DNA from 2 places in the Streptomyces monticola genome. Region 1 is predicted to be linked to the other one. Evidence: riboswitches for the same ligand, from Rfam matches in the RefSeq annotation. Region 1 holds a riboswitch; the other holds the start of a gene.
The links. Region 1 has a riboswitch for cobalamin ahead of ACFQVC_RS11925 (ribonucleoside-diphosphate reductase subunit alpha). Riboswitches for the same ligand answer to the same signal wherever they lie in the genome.

Region 1 (3,238 bases):
TGGAGACCTGCGGCTCGATGCACTCGTAGACGCCCGCGATGGACGCGATGGTGGCCGTCGGGGCGATCGCCAGAAGCAGCGAGTTGCGCATGCCGGTGGCGGCGATCCGCTCCCGAAGCGCCGCCCAGCGCTCGGGCCAGTGCTGCTGTACGCCGTAGTGGTCGGGGTGCAGGACACCGCGCGCAGTGCGGGTCTTCTCCCAGGCGGGCAACGGGCCGTTGCGCTCGGCGAGTTCGGCCGACGCCTCGTACGCGGCGAGCATGACGCGCTCGGCGATCCGGGTGGACAGCGCCTTGGCCTCGTCGGAGCCGAAGGGCAGCCGCAGCTTGAAGAAGACGTCCTGCAGGCCCATCGCGCCCAGGCCCACCGGGCGCCACTTGGCGTTCGACCGGCCCGCCTGCTCGGTCGGATAGAAGTTGATGTCCACGACACGGTCGAGGAACGTCACGGCGGTGCGCACGGTGGCGTCGAGCCGCTCCCAGTCGATGCCGTCGGCACCGGCGTCCGGGTCGACGAAGGCGCCCAGGTTCACGGACCCCAGGTTGCAGACCGCCGTCTCGCCGTCGTCCGTGACCTCCAGGATCTCGGTGCACAGGTTCGACGAGTGCACCGTGTGGCCGGGCTCGGCGGTCTGGTTGGCGGTGCGGTTGGCGGCGTCCTTGAAGGTCATCCAGCCGTTGCCGGTCTGCGCGAGGGTACGCATCATGCGGCCGTACAGATCCCGCGCGGGCAGGGTCCGCTGGGCGAGGCCCTTGGCCTCCGCCGCCCGGTAGGCGGCGTCGAACTCCTCGCCCCACAGGTCCACGAGCTCGGGCACGTCGGCGGGGGAGAACAGCGACCAGTCCTGGTCGGCGGCGACCCGGCGCATGAACTCGTCCGGGATCCAGTGCGCGAGATTCAGATTGTGGGTGCGCCGGGCGTCCTCGCCGGTGTTGTCGCGCAGCTCCAGGAACTCCTCGATGTCGGAGTGCCAGGTCTCCAGGTAGACCGCGGCCGCGCCCTTGCGCCGCCCGCCCTGGTTCACGGCGGCGACCGACGCGTCCAGGGTCTTGAGGAACGGGACGATGCCGTTGGAGTGCCCGTTCGTGCCCCGGATCAGCGAACCCCGGCTGCGGATACGGGAGTACGAGAGCCCGATGCCGCCGGCGTGCTTCGAGAGCCGGGCCACCTGGTGGTAGCGGTCGTAGATGGAGTCGAGTTCGTCGAGCGGTGAGTCGAGCAGATAGCAGCTGGACATCTGCGGGTGCCGGGTGCCGGAGTTGAAGAGCGTCGGCGAGGACGGCAGATAGTCCAGGCGGCTCATCAGGCCGTAGAGGGCCTCGACCTCCTCCAGGGCGCGCTCGCTTTCGCCCTCGGCGAGTCCGGCGGCCACCCGCAGCATGAAGTGCTGCGGCGTCTCGACGACCTTGCGGGTCAGCGGGTGCCGCAGCAGATAGCGGCTGTGCAGGGTGCGCAGTCCGAAGTAGCCGAAGCGGTCGTCGGCGCCCTCGTCGACAGAGGTGGCGATGAGCGCGTCGAGCCGGGCGCCGTGACGGCGTACGAACTCGGCGGTGCGGTCGGCGATCAGGCCCTCGCGGTGGCCGGTCGCGACGGACTCGGTGAAGGTGGTGACGCCCTGCGACGCGGCCTCGTCGGCGATGGCGAGCGTGAGCAGCCGGGCGGCGAGCCGGGCGTACGCCGGGTCTTCGGAGATCAGTCCCGCCGCCGCCTCCGTGGCCAGTTCGCGCAGCTCCGCCTCGTCCGAACCGGCGTTCCGGCCGCGCAGCGCGGCGGCCGCGACCCGGCCCGGGTCGGTGTCGGGCAGATCGGCGGTCAGCTCGGTCAGGGTGCGCAGGAGCGCGGTTCCGGGGGCGTCACCCGCCCGTTCCGGTTCGACCTGGTGGTCGGCACGGCGTTCCGTCTGGGGTGAGACGGGATCGGCTGGCGCGATGGTCACGTGGAGCACTCCCTCGCTCGGCTCGGGGCCTTGCGGGGGATGGCGGCGTAGCGGAGGCCTGGCGAACGGCACACCGCATCGCGTCCACCGGCCCATTCCGCGAGACCCGGACGTCGTTGGCACCCGAGCCGGGCGGCACGGGCGCACTGTCGACAGGTCTTCGGACTTGACGGGTACGCAAAAGCGCACCGATACACCGTTGCGGGACAGTTCCGGATTTGCACCGGATTCCCCTGCGACGACAGCGAGCACGAGCATACATGTGGGGGCCGCCTGTTGTGGCAGCCCCCATATGTTGTGTCGCGCTCCGGTGGTCGTGGCTCAGTCGTGGCCCGGCGGGGAGCCCGCTGACGGCTCGGCGGGAACCCTGCGGGAACTCGTCGAGGGCTCAGCGGGAGCCCGGCGGCGACTCAGCAGCAGCGGAAGCCCTCCCGCGGATCCGCCTCGCGCGCGTCCATCCGCTCGCGCTCGAACTCGCGCCGCGACATGACCTCGGTGCCGGGCGCACAGGCCCGGGCATGGGCGACATACCGGTCGTACACCGCCTCGCCCGTGAGCTCCCGCCACCAGTAACGGGCGCGCGCCCAGAAGGAGTTCGCGGTGCCCGGGGAGGCCGAGGAGTGCGCGGCGCCCGGGGAAGCCGGGTGGTGCGCGGAGCCCGGGGTGCCCATCAGGACGACCCGGACCCGGCGGGCACATCGTCCTTCGAGCCGCCGGCGTCGCCGCCGCCGGCTCCCACCGCCGCCAGCTCGGCCTTCTCCTCCTTGGTGGCCCAGAGCCCGGCGGGCGCGACCACCTTGGACTCGACGTAGGGCACCTCGGAGAGCTTGGCCGTACCGGGCTTGCGGATGGCCTTGACGCAGACCCGCGCCGCGTCCGCGAGGACGACCAGGATGAGGACCGCGAACAGGGCCGAAAGGACGCCGTCCACCGTGGAGTTGGTGACCACGGTGTGCATGTCGTCGACGGTCTTCGCGGGCGGCAGCGGATCCGCGCCCGAGTCGATCGCGGCCTGGTACTTGTCGCGCTGCGCGAAGAAGCCGACCTTCGGGTCGTCGGAGAACACCTTCTGCCAGCTCGCGGTCAGGGTGACCGCCGCGTCCCAGACCAGCGGAATGCCGGTCACCCAGGCCCACTTGAGGCGCCCGGACTTGATGAGCAGCGTGGTGCACACGGCGAGGGCGACGGCGGCGAGCAGCTGGTTGGCGATACCGAACAGCGGGAACAGCTGGTTGATGCCGCCCAGCGGGTCATGCACGCCGACCCACAGGAAGTAGCCCCAGCCGCCGACCACGACCGCGC
Region 2 (3,238 bases), on a different contig from region 1:
CCCGTTCGCGGGCTTCGTGACCGGCTGGACGTACTGGCTCTTCTGGGTCGTCACCGGAATCACCGAGGTCACCGCGGCCTCCGAGTACATGCAGTTCTGGACCAAGAACGCCGACGGCTGGCTCAATCAGCCGCAGTGGGTGTTCGCGCTGATCTTCACCGTGGTCCTCTTCGGCGCCAACCTGATCTCCGTGAAGCTCTTCGGCGAGCTGGAGTTCTGGTTCTCGATGATCAAGGTCACCGCGATCATCGGCATGATCCTCATCTGTGCCGGCATCCTCACCATCGGCTTCTCCGACGCCGCCGACAGCGCCTCCATGTCGCTCCTGTGGAGCGAGGGCGGCTTCTTCCCGCACGGCGTCGGCAACTCCCTGATGACCCTGCACCTGGTGATGTTCGCCTTCATGGCCGTCGAGCTCGTCGGCGTCACCGCGGGTGAGTCCAAGGACCCGAAGACCGTGCTGCCCAAGGCCATCAACACCGTGCCGTGGCGGATCGCCGTCTTCTACGTCGGTGCGCTGATCATGATTCTGTCGGTCGTGCCGTGGACCCACTTCCAGCCCGGTGTCAGCCCGTTCGTCGCCGCCTTCGAGAAGATGGGCCTCGGTATCGGTGCCGCGATCGTGAACTTCGTGGTCCTCACCGCCGCCCTGTCCTCCTGCAACTCGGGTATGTACTCCACCGGCCGGATGCTGCGCGACCTCGCGCTGAGCGGCCAGGGCCCGAAGTTCTTCACCAAGCTGACCAAGAACGGCCTGCCGCTCGTCGGCACGAGCTTCTCGGCCTCGCTGATGCTGTTCGGCGTCTGGATCAACTACGAGTTCCCGGGTGAGGCGTTCGACTACGTCGTCTCCTTCGCCACCATCTCCGGTATGTGGGCCTGGATCATGATCCTGATCAGCCAGCTCAAGTACCGCCGCAAGGCCGACCGCGGTGAGCTGCCGCAGTCCAGCTTCAAGGCCCCCGGCGCCCCCTACACCAGCATGTTCGCCCTCGCCTTCATCGCCGCGGCCATCGTGCTCATGGGCGTCGACGAGGAAGCGCGGATCTCGCTGTACTTCGCCCCCCTCTGGGCTCTGATCCTGACCGTCGGCTATCTGGCCGTGCAGCGTCGCAAGCAGGCCGCGGCGCCGGCCCTGGAGGACACCAAGAGCTGAGGCAGGAGGCGGCACCGAAGCGTCCGGAGCACCCGGCGTCTCAGCTGCTGTCTCAATAGATGGGCCGCGGATCTCAGATCCGCGGCCCATCTGCTTATTCTCATCAGATGCTGACCATTACCCAGGCCCTGCACGACCAGATCGTCGCCCACGCGCGCGAGGACCACCCCGACGAGGCGTGCGGCGTGGTCGCGGGCCCGGTCGGCACCGGCCGTCCCGAGCGCTTCATCCCGATGCTGAACGCCGCGCGCTCGCCCACGTTCTACGAGTTCGACTCGGGCGACCTGCTCAAGCTGTACCGCGAGATGGACGACCGGGACGAGGAGCCCGTGGTCATCTATCACTCGCACACCGCGACCGAGGCCTACCCGTCGCGCACGGACATCTCGTACGCGAACGAGCCGGGCGCCCACTACGTCCTGGTGTCGACGGCGGACGCGGACGACGCCGGACCGTTCCAGTTCCGCTCCTTCCGGATCGTCGAGGGGGAGGTCACCGAGGAAGAGGTCGAGGTCGTGCAGGCATACTGAGCGCTGACCTTTGAGGCGGCAGGAGCCAGGAACCCGGTGCGAACCCGGGACGGTCCCGCCACTGTGACCAGGCACGGCCTGGAAGTCAGGAACTGACCTGCCGCCCTCTCCCACCGACCAGGGGACGCGGAAATCCCCCGGAGAGGCCCCAGTTGTGTCCTCAGTGACCTGGCCCGCGCGCACCCGTGCCCTCATAGCCACGGCCGCCCTGCTCGCCCCGCTCGCCGCCTGCTCGTCCGGCGCCGCGAACACCGCGCAATCCGGGGGCGAGCCCGCCGCGGGCTTTCCGTACACGGTGACCAACTGCGGCGTGAAGACCACCTTCAAGGCGCCCCCGAAACGCGCGGTCACCCTCAACCAGCACGCCACCGAGGTCATGCTCGAACTCGGCCTGCGCGACCGGATGGCGGGCACCGCCTACCTCGACGACCGGGTACTCCCCGAGTACGCGGCGGACTACAAGTCCCTGCCGGTGCTCGCCGACGAGTACCCCTCGTACGAGAAGCTCCTGGCCGCGAACCCCGACTTCGTCTACGGCGGATACGCCAGCGCCTTCGCCGCGACGGACGGCCGCGCCCGCGCGTCCCTGCAGAAGTCCGGCATCGAGACCCGCCTCAACATCGAGAGCTGCACCTCGGGACCCTCCACGATGAAGGACGTCCACCGGGAGGTCCGCGAGGTCGGCGCCACCTTCGGCGTACGCGGGCGCGCGCAGAAGTGGGTCGAGGGCGCCGAGCGCGAAGTCGCGGACACCACGGCCCGGTTGAAGGGCGCGAAGCCGCTCTCGGTCTTCGTCTACGACAGCGGCGACAAGACCGCCTTCACCGCCGGCGGCAAGGGCATCGGCAACGAGATCATCGAGCGCGCCGGCGGCCGCAATGTCTTCGCCGACCTGAACAAGCCCTTCGCCGACGCCTCTTGGGAGAAGGTCGTCGAGCGGGCCCCGGATGTCGTCGTGATCTACGACTACGGCGGTACCTCGGTCGCCCAGAAGAAGAAGCGCCTCCTGGACGACCCGGCCCTCGCCGACGTCCCGGCCATCAAGCACCGGCGCTTCGCCGTGCTGCCGCTGTCGGACGCGGTCCTCGGCGTACGGGCACCGGCGGCGGTGGAGAAGCTGGCCAAGCAGCTGCACCCGGACTCCTTCCGGTGACCCGCACCCGCCCGGCCCCGGTGCCCCGCACCCGCCGACCGGCAGTGACCCGCACCCCCGTGACCCTCGTCGTGCTGGGCGCCGCCCTCGCGGTGGCGGCGCTCGCGGGGCTCGCCCTCGGCTCCGTACGTATCCCGGCCGCCGATGTCATGGCCGCGCTCACCGGGAACGCGGAGCCGTCGCCGTACCGCACGATCGTCCTCGACGTCCGGCTGCCCAGGGTCCTGCTCGGCGCCTGCGTGGGTGCCGGGCTCGCCGTCATCGGGGCCGTGCTGCAGGCGCTGGTGCGCAATCCGCTCGCCGATCCGTTCCTGCTCGGTGTCTCCTCCGGTGCCTCCGCCGGCGCGGTCGCCGTGATCGTGCTCGGCGGGAGCCTGGGCCTGGCCGGAGTGGCGACGA

Region 2: another riboswitch for cobalamin. It lies ahead of ACFQVC_RS37445 (ABC transporter substrate-binding protein); the one in region 1 lies ahead of ACFQVC_RS11925 (ribonucleoside-diphosphate reductase subunit alpha).

The regions. Positions count from the first base shown of each region.
Region 1 is NZ_JBHTCF010000004.1:166,280-169,517, reverse strand. It holds gene ACFQVC_RS11925 (ribonucleoside-diphosphate reductase subunit alpha) at 1-1,936, opposite strand, end outside; cobalamin riboswitch at 2,071-2,194, opposite strand; gene ACFQVC_RS11920 (YbdD/YjiX family protein) at 2,347-2,607, opposite strand; gene ACFQVC_RS11915 (carbon starvation CstA family protein) at 2,607-3,238, opposite strand, start outside.
Region 2 is NZ_JBHTCF010000025.1:106,632-109,869, forward strand. It holds gene ACFQVC_RS37435 (amino acid permease) at 1-1,156, shown strand, start outside; gene ACFQVC_RS37440 (M67 family metallopeptidase) at 1,264-1,686, shown strand; cobalamin riboswitch at 1,658-1,801, shown strand; gene ACFQVC_RS37445 (ABC transporter substrate-binding protein) at 1,850-2,839, shown strand; gene ACFQVC_RS37450 (FecCD family ABC transporter permease) at 2,899-3,238, shown strand, end outside.